Regions from separate parts of the Leptothrix mechoopdaensis genome, predicted to be linked through region 2. Evidence: riboswitches for the same ligand, from Rfam matches in the RefSeq annotation. Region 2 holds a riboswitch; the other holds the start of a gene.

Region 1 (10,366 bases), 850 kb from region 2:
TGTGGCGGCGTCCGGTGCCACGGCAGCGGCAAGCGCCCCGGCGGCCCCTGCCGTCGACTACCTGCCCGGCGTGCCGGCCTTGCCCGATGCGCGCAACCTCTACGCCGGCACCAGCGCCGAGCGCCTCGATCCGGCGCTGAAGGACCTGCCCGCGCGCATCTACGTGCCCAACCTGCGTGGCAACGACGTCAGCGTGATCGATCCGGAGACGATGAAGGTGGTGGACCGATACCGCGTCGGCCTGTCGCCGCAGCACGTCGTGCCGTCCTGGGACCTGCGCACGCTCTGGGTCGCCAACAACGCCGAACGCACCAATGCCGGCAGCCTGACGCCGGTCGATCCGGCCACCGGCAAGCCGGGCAAGGCGATTGCGGTCGACGATCCGTACAACCTGTATTTTTCGCCCGACGGCCGCTCGGCCATCGTCGTGGCCGAGGCGCGTCGCCGGCTCGATTTCCGCGATCCGAAGACGATGGCGGTGCAGTACGCGATCGACACGCCGGACTGCGGCGGCATCAACCACGCCGACTTCTCGATCGACGGCCGCACGGCCTGGTTCACCTGCGAGTTCAACGGCAGCATCGCCCGCATCGACCTGGTCGAACGCAAGGTGACGGCCATGCTCAAGCTGAAGATGCCCGAGCTGCGCTACAAGGAAGGCGCCGCCTTCAAGGACGCACCGCCCGACGACATCTGCACCAGCACGCGCAGCATGCCGCAGGACATCCGCCTGTCGCCCGACGGCTCGACGCTCTACGTCGCCGACATGGACGCCGACGGCGTGCACGTGGTGGACGTCGCGACCTTCCAGGAAACGGGCTTCATCTCGACCGGCATCGGCGCCCACGGGCTCTACCCGAGCCGCGACGGCAAGCAGCTCTACGTCGCCAACCGCGGCACCCACAAGATCCACGGCCCGCGCAAGGGCCCGGGCAGCGTCGCGGTGATCGACTTCGCGCAGGGCGCGGTGGTAAAGCGCTGGCCGATCCCCGGCGGCGGCAGCCCCGACATGGGCAACGTCAGCGCCGACGGCCGCTGGCTGTGGCTGGCCGGGCGCTACGACGACGAGGTCTACCGCATCGACACCGGCAATGGCGAGGTCGCCAAGGTCAAGGTCGGGCTGGAACCGCACGGCCTGACCGTGTGGCCCCAGCCGGGCCGTTATTCACTCGGCCACACCGGCAACCTGCGCTGATCCGGAGCCCGAACGCTGCTGCAGCAGTCGCAGCAGCGTGCCCAGCAGCAGCGTCACCAGCAGGCTCGGGATCGCCTGGCCCAGGTCGGGCACGACCTGCGGCGCCAGGTGGAAGGTGGCGATGCCCAGCACCCAGACCAGCGCCGGGCCCCAGGCAATCGCCGCCTGATGACCCGGCGAGCGGCCGGCCAGCTGCGAGATCACGACGCCGAACAGCGGCACGAAGATCGAGCTGAGCATCAGCAGGAAGGGCTCCAGGCTGTGCATCGGCAGCACCAGCGCGGCGGCGGTCGACGCCGCCGCCATCACCATGCCCCAGCCGGCCAGGCCGTGGCGCGGTGACAGGAAGTTCAGCGACACCGAGCCCGAATGGACGTCGCCGTAGGCGTTGTCCATCTCGTCGACGAGGATCAGGCCCAGCGCGATCAGGCCGCCTTGCGCCAGCAGCAGCGTGCTGACCAGGTCAACGCCCGGCTGCGACACGCTCACCACCAGCACGCCCAGCGCATAACACCAGGTGTTGGCCAGCGCATAGCCCAGCCAGGTGCCGCGGCGGGTGCCGCTGGCGCTGGTGCCGTGGCGGGCGTAGTCGGCCACCAGCGGCAGCCAGGACACCGGCATCGCCATGACCAGGTCGACGGCGGCGATGGTGCTCATCTCGCCGGTGCCGGCGCGGTTCCAGAAGGCCGCGAAGCCCTGTGCCTGCGCCATGCCGACGAACTGCCAGGTCAGCCACAGCAGCGAGGCGATCACCAGCGGCAGGCCGTAGCGGCCGATGAAGCGGCGCACCAGTGTCAGCATCGAGCCGCGCGCCAGCAGCAGCAGCACGCCGCCCCACAGCAGCGTGGCCGCGTAGGGCACCCAGCCCGCGTCCAGGCCGGTGACCTGCCGGACGATGGCGGCGCTGCCGTCGCGCATGACGACCAGCTCGAAGGCGGTCCAGCCCAGCAGCTGCACGATGTTCAGGACCACCGGCAGGCGCGCGAAGTGGCGGCCCAGCGTGATCGACATCAGCCCGGCGCTGGACAGCCCGCGCTCGCAGGCGATCTGCGCCGTCCAGGCCAGCAGGCCGGCCCCGGCGATGCTGCCCACCACGATGGCCAGCAAGGCCGCCTGCGTGCCCATCGCGGGCACCAGGTAGGCGCCGACCTGCATGACGAGCAGGCCCACGCCGAGGCTGAACCAGAGCGCCGCGTGGTCGCGCAGCCCGAAGACACGCGGCAAGGCTGCGGCGGGCGAGGGAGAGAGAGAGGAGTCGTGTGGTGTGTCGGCCATCGTGGTCACCCGTGAGCGAGTGTTGGTTGAGCGATGGCAGGTCAGCGGCAACAGGGCCGGCCGAGCCGCGAGGGCAGGGCGTGTCGACCCTGTTCCATGCTTCCCTGCGCGAGGATTACCTCAATCAGGTTCAAAGGGACTTTCTCAGTCGCCACCGGTCCGCAGGGGACCGGGAGCAACACCCCCAGCAAAGAACGAGGGCGCGACTTTAGCGCACGCCGATCGACAAAAAAAAACCGCCTGGCGGTGAGGCCAGGCGGCAATTCGCGGGGTCACGCAGCACCGGCCCTCACGGAGGCCGGTGGTGCGGTCGATCGTCAGTTCTTCAGGACGCTGGCACCGGCACCCAGCGGGCCGACCAGGGCGTTGCCTGCGGCGTTGTTCACGCCAGCGCCACCCACGGCACGCACGAAGTAGCGGTAACGGGTACCAGCTGCGGCCGTGGTGTCGCGGAAGGTCAGCGTCGCGCGGCCGTCGACGGTGCCGGCGGTGTTCACCGCCGTCCCGTTCAGCTTGGCGGCGGTCTGACCCGCAGCGCAAGCCGTGCCGGCGGCATTGGCAATGCATCGCTGCACTTCGTAGCCACCGACCGACAGCGTGCTGGCACCACCACCCAGGGACCAGGTCACCGTCACGCCCGAGGCGTTGTTCAGCGAGAAGGTCGGCGCATTCGGCGTCGGCAGCGCGTTGGTGAACGTGTAGACCGTGGCAGCCGGACCGACGGTGGCGCCGTTGAGCGGCGTCACCACGTAGCGGTAGGTCCGGTTGGCCGTCAGCGCGTTCGCTTCACGGAAGCCCGTGGAGTTGGCTGCTTGCGCCAGGTTGGTGGCCGCAGCGAACGTGACCGTGCCATCGGCAGCGACCGTCGCCAGCGAGCGGGCGGCGCGATAGCCGGACTCGTTGATCGAGTTGTCGGTCCATGCCAGCGTCGGGCTGCCGTTGATGGTGGCCGTCAGGTTGGTCACGGCCTTCAGCTCGATCACGGCGACCGTGTTCGGGTTGGCGCCGGCAGCCGGGGAGACGTTGCTCGAGACCGTGGTGGCCCAGTTGCGGACGTCCACGCGGTAGCGGTAGTTGCCGCCCGGCACGTTGGTGTCCTGCACCGACATCGGGTTGGCGGTGCTTGCCACATTGGTCGGCGTGATCACGCCGCCGATGGCGACCGGCGTACCGGCCGTGCCATTCACCACCGGGATGCGGTAGAGCTGGAAGCCGGTCTCGTTCGACGAACGATCGTTCCAGTTCACGGTGACCGTGTTGCCGGAGACCGTGATGCCGGTGATCGCCGACGAGGTCGGGGCGCCCACCGAGGTCTGCGTCGTGGTGGTGGTCGCCACGCTGCTGTCGGTGATGCCGTTGATGTTGCGCAGGGCGACGACCTGGTAGGTGTAGGCCGTGCTGGCCGCGCCCGCGCCGTCGGTGTAGGACGTCTGCGTGGCCGGAACCGTGGCCAGCAGCGCGTAGGCACCCGTGCCGATGCGCTTGTAGACCTGGTAGCTCGTGGCTTCCGCGACCGCAGCCCAGCCGATGTCCAGCTGACGCTGGACGGAGGTGCTGAAGACGAAGTTGGCCGAGGCAGGCTGCGCCGGCAGCGCGATCGTGCTGGCCACGATCGTGGTCGAACTGGCCGAACCCACGGAGTTGAACGAATCCACCTGCAGCGTGTACGAGGTGGAGGTCGCCAGACCGGAGATGGTCAGCTGGGCCACGCCCGGGCCGGTCTGGCCGCGCAGCGTGCGCACGCCGGCGCCGTCGACGGTGTAGACCTTGAAGCCCGACTCGTTGTCCGAGTTGTCCGTCCAGTGCAGCGTCAGCGTGTTGGCCGTGGCGAAGTCGAACGTCGGGTTCAGCGGCGCCGCCGGCGGGACCGAGGTGATCACGCGAACGGTCGTCGAGGCGGTGCCGCCGTTGGCGGAGTCCACGTTCACGACGGCCGGAGGCGCGACGGTGGTCAGGCGGAAGGTCGACGTGGCGGGATCGATGTTGCCGAGGCCGCGGACCGCGAGGACCGGGTTGCCCACCTTGTCACCCGAGGCGGCCTGGACCGTCAGGATGTGGGTGTTCGGGTCGTAGTCGGCCGAGGCGATGTCGACGAAGTCCACCAGACGGATGTGCTCGGCGGTCGGGTCGAACTGGCGAACACCGGCCGCCAGGGATGCGTCGTCGGCGGTGATCGTCACGACCGGCGGCAGCGCGGCCACGCCGACGGCACGCGAGTTCACGCCTTCGGCGGCGGTCGCGCCGTCGGGCGTCAGGTTGCTGTGTGCCAGCGTCGTGACGGCGGTGATGCCGGCGACGGTGCCGGGCACGGTCGGGCCGTTCTGGACCGTGACGGTCGCGGGCGTCGTCGAGCTTGCGAAGGCCTCGACTTGACCGGACGCTGCCGTGCGGCTGTAGGTCAGGCGGCGGTTGTTCAGCGGCGTCTGGACGCGGCCGTCGTAGACGCGGCCCTGGATCGCGAACAGGTCGGTCGACAGGACGGTCTGGCCGCCGCCGAAGTCGATCGGCGCGCCACCAGCGGTCACGCCCGACAGCGTCACCGTGGCAAAGCCGTCGGCGTTGGCGTGGCAAGGAGCGCCGGTCGCCAGGTCGGGTGCCGCCAGCGCGCCACCATCACCCAGGAAACCGGTCGCGGGGATGAACACCGACTTCATGAACGGGCCGACGTTGCCGGTCGTGATCTGGCCGGCGTTCAGGCCGCGGTCGTAGGTCGTGAAGATGTCGCGGTTGCCGGTGGCGCCGACGACCTCGAACTCTTCCGTGCCGTACGGGTGCTTCAGCGTGTAGATGCCGTCGGCCGGCGCGTCGAACACGTAACGCAGGCGCAGGAAGGGGAACTGCGAGCCGTTGATCGGCTCACCGTTCGGGCCGGCCTGCAGGAAGGCGGTCTCGGCCGCCATCACGAGGCGGAAGACGGCCTTGCCGGTGTTGTCCGCCAGCAGCGCGTCAGCGCCCCAATAGAAGGCCTCGCCGCCCGAACCGATCTGGATCGAGAACGGGTCGGTGTCGACGATCGGGTCGAAGAAGCACCAGTTGGCGTCCAGGCAACGCTGGACCGACAGGCCGGTCGAATCGGTCACGTACTCGGGGAAACCGTCGACCGGGTTCAGCGGGCCCGCCGTGACGGGGCTGGCCATGTTGGCCGACTTGGAGGTGCCGACTAGGTCGCAGGAGCCGACCTGGGCGGTGGCGGCGGCGGCATACAGCTCAAGGGCCGAGGCCACCAGGGTGACGATGAGTTTGCGCTTCATGATGTTGTGGCTCCGGATCACTGGTTGACGATGGTCACGGGCTTGCTGGCGCTGCCGCCGAACGAGGACCGCACGGTGATCACACCGGGCACGGCCGCGTTGAGCGTCGTCGCGCTGCCGTTGACCAGCGGCGTGCCGTCATTGGCGAGCTTCAGCGCCGGGGCACCGGCGGTGCTGCTGCCGTCGTCGCTGGACGAAGCGTTGACCTGGAGCTGGCAGAGGTTGGTGGAGGCCGTGCAGGTGGCGACGGCGCTGGTGATCGTCACCAGGTCCGTCAGGGTGGCCGTCTGGGTGTTGTCGGTGGAGGGCTGGCCCGGATCGGTGGCGGTCACGGTCACGCTGGTCGGCAGCGTCGCGCCGAAGAAGGGCACGCTGGCGTAGAAGCGGGCACCGTCGCGCACCATCGGGGCGGTCGAGCCACCGATGTTGACGATCATCGAGGCCGCAGCGGTTGAGCTGGCGCTGCCGTCGACCATCACGCTGACCGTCGTGCCGCCTTGCTTGCGGGTGTAGTAGGCGGCACCGATCGACATCGGCACGGCGGCGGCGGGCGCCAGGGTGCCCATCACGGTGAAGGTGGTGTTGTTGACCACGTTCGAGCCACCGTTGATGTCCAGCGGCGTGATGTCGTCCATCTGGAAGGCCGTGATGCGCACGCTGTTCTGGCCGCACGGGCTGCCCGTGACGTTGGTCAGCGTCAGGCCGTCACCGATGTAGCCCTGGGCCTTGCCGAAGCCGGGGATTTCCGGCGTGGCGAGCAGGAAGGGCGTCACCAGGCCAGGGTTGGAACCCGGCCCGAAGGTGATGTCGATCGGCTCGCTGATTTCCGAGCGGTTCTGGCCGTTGCCCGGGGGCAGGATGGCGCTGGCCGGCACCGGGTAGCGGGTCTTGCCCCACGGCGTCTCGACGTAATAGATGCCGGGCTTGGCGACGTTGACCCGGGTGCGCAGGCGCGAGAACTGGGTCTCGAAGCCAGGGGCGGGCGGGTCGCTCAGGAAGGCCGATTCGATGCCCTGCACGATCACGACGTCCAGCGCCAGGGCGCCGGTGCCGTCGTTGGTCGTGAAGACGCTGTCGGCCAGGAAGTAGAACGCCTCGCCGCCGCGGTTCAGCGACTGGGTGTAGGCGTTGGCCGGGTTGACCGGGTCATAGAAGCAAGGCGGCGGGTTGCCGTCGTTGGTGACGCTGGTCGTGCACAGCTTCAGGCCGACGCCGTTGGAGTCCACCACCCATTCCGAGAACGGGCCGCCCCAGGAGCCGGTGGCCGGCTTGACGGCGATCGGGCCGGCCGTGAACGGCGTGGCCTGGTTGAACTGGCAGGCCAGGCTCCACTGGCTGACCAGCGCGCTGGCGGCAAGGACGGCTGCCTGGGCCAGGGTGTGACGCTTCATGATTTTCATCTTCTTCCCCCGTGAGGGTTGGTTAGCGGTTGAGTGCCCGGCCGCGAAACCGGGCACCTCTCTCTCCTGTCGAACTGCTGCCGGAACCTGCGCCCTGCTCCCTCTGAAGGGCGACCGGGACACCCTGGATGGGGTGTCGGACGGCACAGCACGGGTCTGACATCGACCGTAGATTCGCAAGACTTAAGCCATCCTTCCTGAACAGAACACAACAAAACATTGAGATGCAACTGTGTGAAGAATTGCTCGTGGTGAACGTGTTGCCCCAGGTTGACTCGGTTGGGTGTCCCAGACAGCAATCGACGGAAGAGTGGGAAAGAGACCCGTCTATTTGGGCATTTGATCCACGTGTGGTGGTGGAGATGCCCCATGTTGGGCTTAGGACTGACCCTCAAATGGGTGGTCGCTTCATCACTTTTGCGCCTCGTTGATACAGGTCAGTTTCAGTATCAGCAGATCAAGGCCGGCTGACCCGAACGGGCGTTAAGAGGCGCTAATGTGCCTCACGGACCCTTCCTGAGCCTTGCTGAGGCCCGGTCCGGCCTGTCCTGCGTGCCATAATTTTTTGACGCGCCGCAGCGTGCGCAGGCCTAGCCAACTGCCCGTAGCTCAACTGGATAGAGCAGCTGCCTTCTAAGCAGCAGGTCGGGGGTTCGAGTCCCTCCGGGCAGGCCAAGAAGCCACGCAGCCGGGTGCGATCGCCGGATCCGGCGGCCCGGCACGGGCGAATCAGGCTGGATCGACAGCCCCATCCACAACGACCCGGACAGACAAGCGCCGCTCGGCCGCTGGCCGACGTGCGGCCACGGGTGATGCCCCGCGAGGTGGTGTAAGTTTTTAGGCGAGGCGGCCCGTAGAGGGTGGCCATCGTGGACCCGGATAAGGTTGAGGTGCGACCCACCAACCTTTGTCCAAAGGAAATCACGATGACCACCTCCACTATGGCATTGGCCGAACTGGCCGAGAAGGGAGCCGATGTTGATGTGCTGCGCCAGATGGTGCAGTTCATGGCCCAGCGGCTCATGGAGATCGATGTCGAGGGGCGCTGCGGCGCCGGCTACGACGAGAAGAGCGCCGAGCGCATCAACAGCCGCAACGGCTTTCGCGATCGCACCTGGGAGACACGCGCGGGCAGCGTCGAGCTCAAGATCCCCAAGCTGCGCCAGGGCAGCTACTTCCCCGAGTTCCTGGAACCCCGCAGGACCGCAGAGAAGGCACTGACGGCGGTGATCCAGGAGGCCTACATCAAGGGCATCTCCACGCGCTCGGTGGACGACCTGGTCAAGGCCATGGGCATGAGCGGCGTCTCCAAGAGCCAAGTGTCGCGGCTGTGCGCCGAGCTCGATGAGCGTGTCGGCGCGTTCTTGAACCGGCAGATCGAGGGCGACTGGCCGTACCTGTGGATCGACGCGACCTATGTCAAGACGCGCGAGGCCGGGCGCATCGTGAGCGTGGCGGTCATAGTGGCCGTGGGCGTCAACACCGAGGGTCAGCGCGAAGTGCTTGGCATCAAGGTTGGGGCCAGCGAGGCAGAGCCGTTCTGGACCGAGTTCTTGCGCAGCCTGAACCGACGCGGACTGCGGGGCGTCAAGCTCGTCATCAGCGACAGCCACGAAGGCATCAAGGCGGCCGCGGCAAAGACGCTCAAGGCCACTTGGCAGCGATGCCGCGTGCACTTCATGCGCAACGTCCTGGCCTATGCCAACAAGACGCAGCGGCGTATGGTGAGCGCGGCCATCGGCACGGTGTTCGTGCAGGAGACGGCCGAGGCGGCAAGGATGCAATGGCGCAGCGTGGCCGACCAGTTCCGCGAGAAGCTGCCCAAGCTCAGCGCCATGATGGACGAGGCCGAGAACGACGTGCTGGCCTTCATGGGTTTCCCCAGGGCGCATTGGCCAGCAGATCTACAGCACCAACCCGCTGGAGAGGCTCAACGCGGAGATCAAGCGCAGGACCAACGTCGTGGGCATCTTCCCCAATGACAACGCCATCACTCGACTGGTCGGGGCCATGATGCTCGAGCAGAACGACGAGTGGAGCCTGACCCGGCGCTACATGCAGCTCGAAGGCCTGCAGGCCCTCAGTGATACTGTCCCGACTCGGCTGTCTGCAGTGGCACGCTGAGTAACCCCGCGCATCTCAGCCTGTCCGGGCTGTGGACTTACACCACGCGCTGGGACATCACCCGGCCACGGCCCAGCGACCCGGCATGTCCGGGTTCACGTCGACGGGCTTTGAATATCTCGCAGGCTGTTGTGCGGGAAGCGGAAACTGGCGAGGCCAGCCGTCCCGGGGCGATGCGTGGCGGCGGCTTGGCAGCCGGCCTGCCTAATCTCGGGGGCCGATCCGGCGGCCGAGTTCCTTGTCGATGTCATTCATCGCGGCGAATTTCGCTTCCTTGAGCGCGAGTATCTCCACGGTGGCGTCGGCGCCCTTCATCTGGACCGGCGGACGATCGTTGATGCTGTAGGCCCAGCGGAAGCGCTTCGGCTCGACGGTGATGGTCCAGCACTCGATCTTCATTCCGGCGTAGGTCTCGACGATCTTCATGGGTCTTCTTGCTTGTTCTTGGAGGACACGCCTACCGATTCCAGAATTGTCGGCCGGGCTTGTCGCTCGATAAATGAACGAGTCGAAAATCAGATTAACCTGAGACAAATCGGGATTCAGGCTGATCTCCCAGTCTCGGTCCTGATGGAAGGGCGCGCAATATATATGGCGACATCATTTGCAGGCCAGATATTGCGTGGTAATCGATTTCGGGAAAAACATGTTGGCCGGAATCGATGACAAGACGTCGCTGTCTTGAGTTTTCCCGGGCACCCACGGCAGAAGGTCCGGGGGGCGCCATGACAGTCGGTGGACCCAAAATGGACGTGCAGCACCTTCTGCCCACCATCCCCCCACACCACCCCAACCGCAGATGGCCCAGATTCCCCGACCCGGCCCCAGGCCTGTTCCGGTTCGCCGTGCGGTCATCCCGCTGGGGCTGGCCCAGACGCTCGCGTGGGCGTCGACCTACTACCTGCCGGCGATGCTGGCCGAGCCGATGGCGCGCGATCTGGGCGTGCGCACGCCGACGGTCTTCGCGGCGTTCTCGGTCGCCCTGATCGTGTCGGCGCTGGTGGGGCCGTGGTCCGGCCGGCTGATCGACCGCCACGGTGGCCGCCCGGTGCTGATGCTCACCAGCCTGCTGTTCGCCGCCGGCCTGGTCGCGCTCGGTTCGGCGCAGGGGGCCGTGACGC
Region 2 (10,366 bases):
GCTGCGCGGGGCTCAGGATGCCGCCGATGGCGACCACCGGCACGCCCGCGACCGCCGTCCACCAGGCCAGGTTGTCCAGCCCTTGCGGGCGCCACGGCATCGCCTTGGTCAAGGTCGGCCAGACGGGCCCGCAGGCGATCACCGCCGGGCCCATCGCACGGGCACGGGCGAGTTCCCACAGGCTGTGCGAGCTGAGCCCCAGGGCGACCGGCCGCTGCGGATCGGCGTGCAGCAGCGCCCGCAAGGCGGCGCGGCCGTCGCGGCCCAGCGCGGCCAGGTCTTCCTGACCGAGGTGGACGCCGATGCGCACGGCCCGGCGGCGCGGATCACCCTGCCACAGCGCGATCAGCTGGCCGGCGACCCGCCAGTGGTCGTTGATGACCAGCACGATCGCATCCGCCGCCCGGTGCGCCAGCAGCGCATCGGCGGCCACCGTGGCCTGCGCCCGCACATGGGCCTCGAACGCGGCATCGTCCAGATGGGCATGGGCCTCGCGCTTGATGCGCAGCTGCAGCGCGCAGAGGTCGTCGCTGGCCTGCGCCAGGATCGGCTCGACCCGCGCGGCGTCATCGGCCAGCGCATACAGGCCGGGGCCGAAGGGCGGAGCGGCGCGCGGCGCGGGCGGCTCGACATCGTCGGCGCCATCGAGCATCGGCAGGTTCGCCGGGTCCTGCAGGAAGCCTTGCAACGCGGCACCGGAAGCGGCGGCCTGCAAGGCCATCGCGGCGATCACGGCGGCATCGGCCTCGACGAAGCCGCGTGCCAGGCCGCAGGCATGGGCCGTCGCGATGAGGCGGCGCGTAGCATCGTCAACGTGGACGGGCGCCGGCAGCCACAGCCGGCCTTGCGCGTGCGGCGTGTTCAATCGCAGGTAACGCCCATCGTCGGACAAGGCGGGCGGCGCGGTCGGGCGGCCGTTGATCTGCGGCGTGTCGATCGCCGTGTCGTCCACGACCTCGATGTCGCAGGCACGGGCCAGCTCGGCCACACGGGGGTCGTCGCACCAGGACGTCGGCAGGTGCAGGGCAGGGTGGCTCATCGACTGAGCCTGCGGTCGGGACGGTGCCAAGGTCATGCCCTCAACCGATCAGGAAAGGCCGGCCGCCGACCGGCGTGCTGGCCACCGCCATGTCCTGCGGCGCCATCACGCCGGACTCGCGTGCCAGCCGGCCGGCGCGGACGGCCTGACCGAAGGCGGCGGCCATGCGCACCGGGTCGCCGGCCTGCGAGACGGCCGAGTTCAGCAGCACCGCATCGAAGCCCAGTTCCAGCGCCTGCGCCGCATGCGACGGCGCGCCGATGCCGGCGTCGACGATCAGCACCGTGTCGGGCAGGCGTTCGCGCAAGGTGCGCAGCGCCCACGGGTTCAGCAGGCCCTGGCCCGAGCCGATCGGCGCGCCCCAGGGCATCAGCACCTGGCAGCCGGCGTCAAGCAGGCGCTGGCAGGTCACCAGGTCGTCGGTGCAATAGGGGAAGACGTCGAAGCCGTCGCGGACCAGCGTGGTGGCCGCTTCCACGGTGCCCCAGGGGTCGGGCTGCAGCGTGTGTTCGTCGCCGACGACCTCCAGCTTCAGCCAGGTCGTGCCGTACAGCTCGCGCGCCATGTGGGCCAGCGTGATCGCCTCGTCGGCCGTGCGGCAGCCGGCGGTGTTGGGCAACAGCCGCGCGCCCTGTTCGACCAGCGCACGCCGGATCGCCGCGATGTGGCCGTTGTCGCCGCCGGCCGCCAGCGTGCGCTTCAGCCCGACGGTGACGACCTGCGTGCCGCTGGCCGCGATGGCGTCGTGCAGCACCTGCGGCGACGGGTAGCCGGCGGTGCCCAGCAGCAGCCGGCTGTCGAGCGTGACGCCGTAGGCGGTCCACGGCTGGGACGGGATCCTGTTCATGTCGTGTCCTTCGATGTGCGGTTCAGCCACCGACGATGGCCTGGAACAGCGTGACGGCATCGCCGTCCTGCAGCGGGTGGCTCAGGCGCTGAGCCCGTGCGACGAACTGGCCGTTGACGGCCGTGGCGTAACGCTCGGGCGCCAGCGCCGCACTGGCCGGGTGTTGCGCCAGCAGCTCGGCCAGCGTGGTGCCGGCCGGTGCGCTCAGGCTCAGGCCGTCGAGCGTCAGGTTCAGGGTCGGGGTCACGGTCACGGTCTCAGGCGTGTTCATCGGATGTTCCATCGATCAGCGTGTCCATCGCGGCGCCCAGACCGACGCGCCGCAGGCCGTCCTGCAGCAGCGCTGGCGCGATCAGCCAGCCATGCCGGAACAGGCCGTTGATGCGCAGCAGGCCGTCGTGTGCGTCGATGCGCGGTTCGTGGTCGGGCAGGGCGGGGCGCAGGTTGGTCTCCAGGTGGACGATGCGGGCCTCGGCCAGCGCCGGCAGCACGCTGTGCGCGGCGGCCATCAGCTCGACGGCGCTGCGCAGGCTGGCGGGCGAGCGGTCCTCGCTCTCGATCTCGCTGGCGCCGATGACGACGCGCTCGCCCGGTCGCGGCACGATGTAGACGCGGTGGCGCGGGTGCAGCAGCCGCAGCGGGCGGTCCAGCCGCAGGCCGGGCGCATGCAGCCAGACCAGCTCGCCACGCACGCCGCGCAGGTCCTGCAGCCGCGCGTGCGGGTCCAGGCGTGCACCCAGGCCGCGCAGGTCCAGCGCCAGGTCGCAGCGATGCACGCGGCCATCGGCATGGCGCAGCAGGCCGGGCTCGACCTGGTCGACCGACTGGCCCCAATGCCAGGTGATGTCGATGACGCCGATGTCGGGCGCGGCCAGCGCCGCCAGCATCATGGCCGGCACCAGCTGGCCCTCGTCGGGCAGCAGCCAGGCGCGCAGCGCGGGGTCGATGGCGGGTTCGAGCGCCCGCAGGCTGGCGCGGTCCAGCGGCCGTGGCTGCGGCCCGTCGGTGCGCGCACCGGCACCGGCGCGCACGCGGCTCAGCACCCGTTCGGCCGCGCCCAGGTCGCTGCCATGGGCCAGCAGCAGGCTGCCGGCGCGGCGCAGGCCGATCGGGCCGAAGGTGTCGGCGGGCACGGGCGTCGGCTCGTCCTGCAGGCCCAGCGTGAGGCCGCTGTGGCGCGCCTGTGCGGCGGCGTCGCGGGCAGCGGGGTGATCGGCCAGACGGTCGGCGACGGCCTGCCACAGGTCCAGCGAACGCCAGCCCAGCGCGGCCACCTCGGGCCCGGCGTTGTCCAGCTCAGCCAGCGGGCTCAACATGCCGGCCGCCGTCTGGCCGGCCGCGCCCCGGCCGTCGTGGCGGGCACCGGGGCCGGGCGCAGGGTCGAACACCTCGACCGCATGACCGGCCCGCGCCAAGGCCCACGCAGCCAGACGGCCGAGCACGCCGGCACCGGCGATGCCGATGCGGCGTGGGGATTCGGTCGACGGGGCGGGGGTCATCGGGCGGGTCCTTCGCAAGCGTGTGGGGCTCCGAAGGTCGCCCGTGAAGGTCACCGGGTGGTGGACCTCTCGGGTGCGTGCGCTTCGCTCTTCTTCCGCCGGTACGAACCGGATCAAGTACAGCGGGTTCGGCCTGTTCGGCCATCTCAGCGCCCGGATCGGCAGGCCTCGCAGGACCTGGCTCGAACCGGGGGCACCCCGGAGCGACGCGGATTGTGGTGGGCGTCGCGGCGGGGCGTCAAGACGGCCGGTGCAGCCTCAGCTGGCGTCGACCTCGGCGCGCAGCGCGGCCAGGATGCCGTCGGTCGACGGGCGTTTGCCGCGCCAGAACCGGAACGCCTCGGCGGCCTGCTCGACCAGCATGCCCAGGCCGTCGCGGGTGACGGCGCCGTGTTCGCGCGCCCAGGCCAGGAAGGGCCGGGCGGCCGGGCCGTACATCATGTCCAGCACCAGGCAGCCGGGGCGCAGGGTCTCGGCCGGCACGGGGCTGCCGGCACCGGCCAGGCTGGCCGACGTCGCGTTGACGACCACGTCATGGCCGACTCCGGCTTCGTCCAGGCCGCCGGCCCGCAATGCCACGCCGTGCTGGCGCGCCAGTGCGGCATGGCGGGCGACCGCTTCCTCGGCCTTGGCAACGGTGCGGTTGACCATCACCAGCTCGGCGACGCCGGCCTCGATCAGCGGCCCGAGCGCGCCCAGCCCGGCGCCGCCGGCACCGATCAGCAGCACACGCGCACCGCGCAGCGCCACGCCGGCATTGACGGTGATGTCGTGGACCAGCCCGGCGCCATCGGTGTTGTCGCCCGACCAGCCGTCGGCGTCGAAGCGCAGCGTGTTGACCGCATGCGCCAGCTCGGCGCGCGGCGTGCGGTGGACCGCCGCCTGCCAGGCCTCGAGCTTGTAGGGCACGGTGATGTTGCAGCCCTTGCCGCCGGCGGCCGCGAAGGCGCGCACCTGCGTGGCGAACTCGCCGGGGCTGATCTCGAGCCGGTCGTACTGCACCGGCTCGCCGGTCTCGGCGGCGAAGCGGCTGTGGATGGCCGGCGAGCGGCTGTGCTTGACCGGGAATCCGGCGATGACGTAGCGGTCCATCGTGTGCGTCTGCGGAGCGTGAGTTCAGGTGTGGAGGTGTATCCGGTGGTTCCAGCGCGGGGTCCGGAGCCGTCTGCCGGGCCTCCAAGGCGACAGAATCGCCGCATGAAGAACCCGACCGACCTCGATTGTCGCGGAGCCGCCGACCCGGCCCGCCGTACCCACCTGCTGCGCGCCCTCGCCTGGGCCGGCTCGGCCCCGCTGCTGGCCCTGGGCGGCTGCGCCAGCGCAGGGGCGCAAGGCCTGTCGGGCCTCCAGCGCGAATGGAACCTCAGCCAGACCGACCTGCTGAACGCCGTCGCGCCACGTTTCCCGCTGACCCGCCGCGTCGGCGAGATCTTCGACCTGCACCTGCTGCGCCCGAAGCTCAAGCTGCGCCCGTCGGACAACAAGCTCGTCTTCGGCTGCGACGTCGGCGTCGACGAGACCCTGTTCACCCGCCGCACCTTCGACGGCAACCTGACCTTCTCGACCGGCCTGCGCTACCAGGCCAGCGACGGCACCGTGCGCCTCGACGCCGTGCGCGGCGAGACCTTCAGCATCGCCGGCCTGCCCGGCCGCATCGCCGAAGCCGTCGAACGCGTCGGCCCGCGCGTGGTGGAAGACGTGCTGCAGGACCACGAGGTCCACCGCTTCGACGACCGCCTGCGCGAGGGCATCAAGCTGCTGGGCCTGCAGCCGGGTGACTTCAAGGTGACGGATGCGGGGATGCGGATGAGGCTGGTGCCGATTCCGTTGTGATCGGGGCGTGGGTGGGGAACCCCTCACCCTCGGTCCCTCTCCCGCAAGGGGAGAGGGAGGACGCGGTTGGAAGGGTGTCGCGCTGAAGAGGCGTCGTGTCGTCTTGAGTGGCTCATCGAATGAGCCACTGCCAAGAATACCGATCAACACGTGGCAAGACTCCCTCTCCCCTTGCGGGAGAGGGTAGGGTGAGGGGTTCATTCCTCGTCGCCCTCCGGCGACGCATTTGCTGTTCGGCGGGCTGGCGCGTCGGGCAGGAGACCCCTCACCCTCGGTCCCTCTCCCGCAAGGGGAGAGCAACCGTCTTGAAGGTCAAGTGTCATGAAGCATCGGCACCCAGCGGGAACGCTGTTTGGCGATCGCGTTGAGCACGCCCAGCAGCTTGCGCATGGCCGCGACCAGAGCGACCTTCTTGCGCTTGCCGTTGGCCAGCAGGCGTTCGTAGAACACGCGGAAGACGGCGCAGTGGCGGACGGCGACGAGGGTGGCCATGTAGAGCGTGCGGCGCACTTCGGCGCGTCCGCCCCAGATGGCACGCTGGCCGCGCATCTGGCCGGAGTCGCGGTTCAGGGGTGCCACGCCCACCAGCGCGGCCGCGCGACGTCGGTCGAGCTGACCCAGTTCGGGTAGCTCCGCGAGCAACACCGCGACGCTCGCCGCGCCGATGCCCGGCACGCTCGTGAGCGCAGCAGCCAGCTCGGCGTGGTGGCGTTGGACATGGCTGGCCACATCCGCATCGCTGTCGCCCAGTTCCCGCTTGAGGAACTCGATGACGCGTTCGATGCTGGGCCGCGCGGCCACGTGCGCCAGCCGCATGCGCTGGCGCTCGGAGGTCAGCATCTGCACGAGCTGGCGCCGTCGCAGCACCAGCGCCTGCAGGCGCTGCAACTCCGCATCGGCCAGCGGCTTGATGAAGCGCTCGCGATCCGGACGCTGGTGCAAGGTGCGGGCGAACAAGGCCAGCATGCGCGCGTCCAGCGCGTCGGTCTTGGCCAGTGCGCCCATCGCACGCGCGAAGTCGCGGGCCGTGCGCGGATTGACCACCGCCACGGCCAGGCCGCCGGCCTGCAGCGAACAAGCGGCCTCGAACTCGTAGCCGCCGGTGGCCTCCAGCACCACCAGTTCAGGGCGCAAGGCCGTCAACTGCTGGACCAGCTGCTCGATACCAGCGCCGTCATTGCTGACCTGCCAGGTCCTGGATTCGGCCGTGCTGGCCACTTCGAGGGTCTGGCTCGATACATCGATTCCCACAAACACAGAGTCGGACACGTCCTCTCACTCCCATCCTTGTCTATGCGAACTGCATGTTCCAACAACCGTTCGGGCTGCGGAGAAGGACGGTCCGGCTCGGGTGTGCCCAGTGCTCTCCCACGGGCTTCACTTCAGGGCCCTGAGGGATGTCGGGATCCCGGGCCGGTCCGAGGCTCAAAGATACAAGGGAGGACGCGGTTGGAAGGGTGTCGCACTGAAGAGGCGTCGTGTCGTCTTGAGTGGCTCGTCGAATGAGCCACTGCCAAGAACACCGATCAACACGGGGCAAGACTCCCTCTCCCATTGCGGGAGAGGGTAGGGTGAGGGGTTCACTCCTCGTCGCCCTCCGGCGACGCATTTGCTGTTCGGCGGGCTGGCGCGTCGGGCAGGAGACCCCTCACCCTCGGTCCCTCTCCCGCAAGGGGAGAGGGAGGACGCGGTTGGAAGGGTGTCGCGCTGAAGAGGCGTCGTGTCGTCTTGAGTGGCTCATCAAATGAGCCACCGCCAACAAAACCGATCACACGGGGCAAGACTCCCTCTCCCCTTGCGGGAGAGGGTAGGGTGAGGGGTCTCGTGCCCTACCACCACCCCCATATCAGCCACCCTCCCGCTTCGTCGCCACCAGCGGCTTGACGTCCGGTGCCGGCATGCGCGCCCGGTCGGGTTCGACGGCGTCCAGCGGCTCGCATTCGACCAGGCTGGCCAGGCAGCGGCGGGTCAGGTCCTGGTAGACGCCGGTGCCTTCGCGCTTCCAGGCGATCTCGGTGGCGGTCAGCTCGCGCACGACCTTGGCGGGCAGGCCGGCGACCAGCGAGCGCGGCGGGAGTTTCAGGCCGGCGCGGACGAAGGCGCAGGCGGCGACGATGGTCTGTTCGCCGACCTCGGCCTCGTCCATCACGACCGCGTTCATGCCGACCAGCGCGTCGCGCTGGACGACGCAGCCGTGCAGCACGGCGCCGTGGCCGATGTGGCCGTTTTCCTCGACCACCGTGTCGCTGCCGGGGAAGCCGTGCATCACGCAGGTGTCCTGCACGTTGGCGCCGCGCTCGATGACGATGCGGCCGAAGTCGCCGCGCAGGCTGGCCAGCGGGCCGATGTAGGCGCCGGGGCCGACGATGACGTCGCCGATCAGCACGGCGGTCGGGTGGACATGGGCGGTCGGGTCGACCACCGGGCGGATGCCGTCGAGGGCGTAGCAGGGCATGGGCGTGTCTCCGTGGGCGGCGTCGCGTGGACGCGGGCTTGATCTGCGTCGACCGCGGCTCTGCGGGTTCACCCCGAGGCCGCTGACCTTGTTGTGGATCAAGGCGGAGGCTACGATTTACCTACCGGTCGGTCAAGAATGTTTCGGAGACAGAGTCCTTGTCGAATCCCCAGCCCAATCCCCAGCCCAACCCCCCGTCCAGCGCCCTCGTCCTGGTCAGCCAGGACGGCGCCGTCCGCACCCTGACGCTGAACCGCCCGCAGGCGCTGAACAGCTTCACCACGGCGATGCACGGCGAGCTGCTGGCGGCGCTGGAAGCCGCCGCGGCCGATGCCGGCGTGCGCTGCGTCGTCATCACCGGTGCGGGGCGTGGCTTCTGTGCCGGGCAGGACCTGTCGGATCCGGCCGTCGCGCCGGTGATGGTCGACGGCCAGCTCGCGCCGAGCGCGTTGCAGCCCGACATCGGTGACCTGATCGAGGCGACCTACCGCCCGCTGGCGCTGCGCATCCGCTCGATGCCGGTGCCGGTCGTCGCGGCGGTCAATGGCGTGGCGGCCGGAGCCGGCGCCAACCTGGCGCTGGGTTGCGACCTGACGGTGGCGGCGCGCTCGGCCAGCTTCATCCAGGCCTTTGCCAAGATCGCGCTGGTGCCCGATTGCGGCGGCACCTGGCTGCTGCCGCGCCTGACCACGCGTCAGCGTGCGCTGGGTCTGGCGATGCTGGGCGACAAGCTGAGCGCGCAGCAGGCGGCCGACTGGGGGCTGGTCTGGCAATGTGTCGACGACGCCGAGTTCGCCGCGACCGTGGCCGCGCTGGCGCAGCGTCTGGCGGCGATGCCGGTCAAGGCGCTGGTCGAGACCCGCGCCGCGATCGATGCCGGCGCGGCATCCGACCTGCCCACCGCGCTGGACCACGAGGCGCAGCTGCAGCGCCGGCTCGGCCGCGCGGCCGACTACGCCGAGGGCGTCGCCGCCTTCTTCGCCAAGCGCGCACCGACCTTCACGGAACGCTGAATGACGTCTACCTCGATGACCCCGCAACAGACCGCCGAACACGTGCGCGACGGCATGTATGCCAACGACCGCGCCGCGCAGCACCTGGGCCTGGCGATCACCGCGATCGGCCCGGACAGCGCGACGGTCGAGATGACCGTGCGCCCCGACATGCTCAACGGCTTCGCGATCTGCCACGGCGGCATCGTCGCGACGCTGGCCGACACCGCCTTCGCCTATGCCTGCAATGCCGGCAACGAGGCCACGGTGGCGTCGGGTTTCTCGATCGACATCGTTGCGCCGTCGCATGAAGGCGACCGCCTGATCGCCCGCGCCCGGCAGGTCCAGCGCGCCGGCCGCACGGGCGTCTACGACATCGAGGTGCGCAACCAGAAGGACGCGTTGATCGCGGTCTTTCGCGGCAAGTCCTATGCGATGAAGGGCCGCCAGACCGTGCCGGTCCAGGCTGCCTGATCCACGCCCTTTCGTATTCCAGGAGTCAACACCATGCCCGTCAAGCAACCCGCCCCCGGCGAGCTCGAAGCGATCGAGACCGCCAGCCGCGACGAGCTTCAGGCCCTGCAGCTGCAGCGCCTGAAGTGGACGCTGCAGCATGCCTACGACAACGTGCCGCACTACCGCCAGGCCTTCGATGCCAAGGGCGTGCATCCGTCGGACCTGACCTCGCTGGCGGACCTGTCGAAGTTCCCGTTCACCGGCAAGGCCACGCTGCGCGACCACTACCCGTTCGGCCTGTTCGCGGTGCCGCGCGAGCAGGTGGTGCGCGTGCATGCCTCGTCGGGCACGACCGGCAAGCCGACCGTGGTGGGCTACACCAAGCAGGACATCGACACCTGGGCCGACCTGGTGGCGCGCTCGATCCGCGCGGCCGGTGGCCGGGCCGGCGACATCGTCCACGTGGCCTATGGCTACGGCCTGTTCACCGGCGGCCTGGGCGCGCACTACGGCGCCGAGCGGCTGGGCTGCACCGTCATCCCGATGTCGGGTGGCCAGACCGAGAAGCAGGTCCAGCTGATCACCGACTTCAGGCCCGACATCATCATGGTGACGCCGAGCTACATGCAGGTGATCGTCGAGGAGATGCGGCGCCAGGGCCAGGACCCGGCGGCCAGCTCGATCAAGGTCGGCATCTTCGGCGCCGAGCCCTGGACCGAGGCGATGCGCCGCGAGATCGAGACCGCTGCCGGGCTCGATGCCGTCGACATCTACGGCCTGTCCGAGGTGATGGGCCCGGGCGTGGCCAGCGAGTGCATCGAGTCCAAGGACGGCCCGGTGATCTGGGAAGACCACTTCTACCCGGAGATCATCGACCCCGAGACCGGCGAGGTCCTGCCCGACGGCAGTGAAGGCGAGCTGGTGTTCACGACGCTGACCAAGCAGGCGCTGCCGGTCATCCGCTACCGCACCCGCGACCTGACGCGGCTGCTGCCGCCGACCTCGCGCAGCATGCGCCGCATCGGCAAGATCGTCGGCCGCAGCGACGACATGCTGATCATCCGCGGCGTCAACGTCTTCCCGACCCAGATCGAGGAGATCGTGCTGCAGCACGGCCAGCTGGCCGGGCAGTACCAGCTGATCGTGACCCGCGACGGCCACCTCGACGAGCTGGAAGTGCGCTGCGAACGGCTGCCCGGCACGGCCGGTGTGGTGTCGCAGGAAGCGGCCAGCTGGCTGCAGCAC

The links. A riboswitch is a leader RNA that binds a small molecule or an ion and turns the genes downstream of it on or off. The one in region 2 is predicted to bind thiamine pyrophosphate.
Region 1: it holds a riboswitch for thiamine pyrophosphate, as region 2 does, so the genes downstream of both, ACWA7K_RS06835 (purine-cytosine permease family protein) here and ACWA7K_RS10495 (FAD-dependent oxidoreductase) in region 2, are expected to answer to the same signal.

Annotation. Positions count from the first base shown of each region.
Region 1 is NZ_CM132699.1:1,545,904-1,556,269, forward strand. Features, by position in the region: gene ACWA7K_RS06830 (YncE family protein) at 1-1,195, shown strand, start outside; gene ACWA7K_RS06835 (purine-cytosine permease family protein) at 1,166-2,470, opposite strand; TPP riboswitch at 2,555-2,666, opposite strand; gene ACWA7K_RS06840 (fibronectin type III domain-containing protein) at 2,788-5,721, opposite strand; gene ACWA7K_RS06845 (hypothetical protein) at 5,739-7,112, opposite strand; tRNA gene ACWA7K_RS06850 (tRNA-Arg) at 7,720-7,796, shown strand; partial or broken gene ACWA7K_RS06855 (IS256 family transposase) at 8,048-9,245, shown strand; gene ACWA7K_RS06860 (hypothetical protein) at 9,450-9,671, opposite strand; gene ACWA7K_RS06865 (MFS transporter) at 10,045-10,366, shown strand, end outside.
Region 2 is NZ_CM132699.1:2,392,553-2,402,918, reverse strand. Features, by position in the region: gene ACWA7K_RS10510 (thiamine phosphate synthase) at 1-1,039, opposite strand, end outside; gene ACWA7K_RS10505 (thiazole synthase) at 1,080-1,886, opposite strand; gene thiS (sulfur carrier protein ThiS) at 1,909-2,157, opposite strand; gene ACWA7K_RS10495 (FAD-dependent oxidoreductase) at 2,144-3,385, opposite strand; TPP riboswitch at 3,459-3,596, opposite strand; gene aroE (shikimate dehydrogenase) at 3,644-4,477, opposite strand; gene ACWA7K_RS10485 (hypothetical protein) at 4,583-5,218, shown strand; gene ACWA7K_RS10480 (IS110 family RNA-guided transposase) at 5,531-6,487, opposite strand; gene paaY (phenylacetic acid degradation protein PaaY) at 7,065-7,673, opposite strand; gene ACWA7K_RS10470 (enoyl-CoA hydratase-related protein) at 7,832-8,686, shown strand; gene paaI (hydroxyphenylacetyl-CoA thioesterase PaaI) at 8,687-9,139, shown strand; gene paaK (phenylacetate--CoA ligase PaaK) at 9,173-10,366, shown strand, end outside.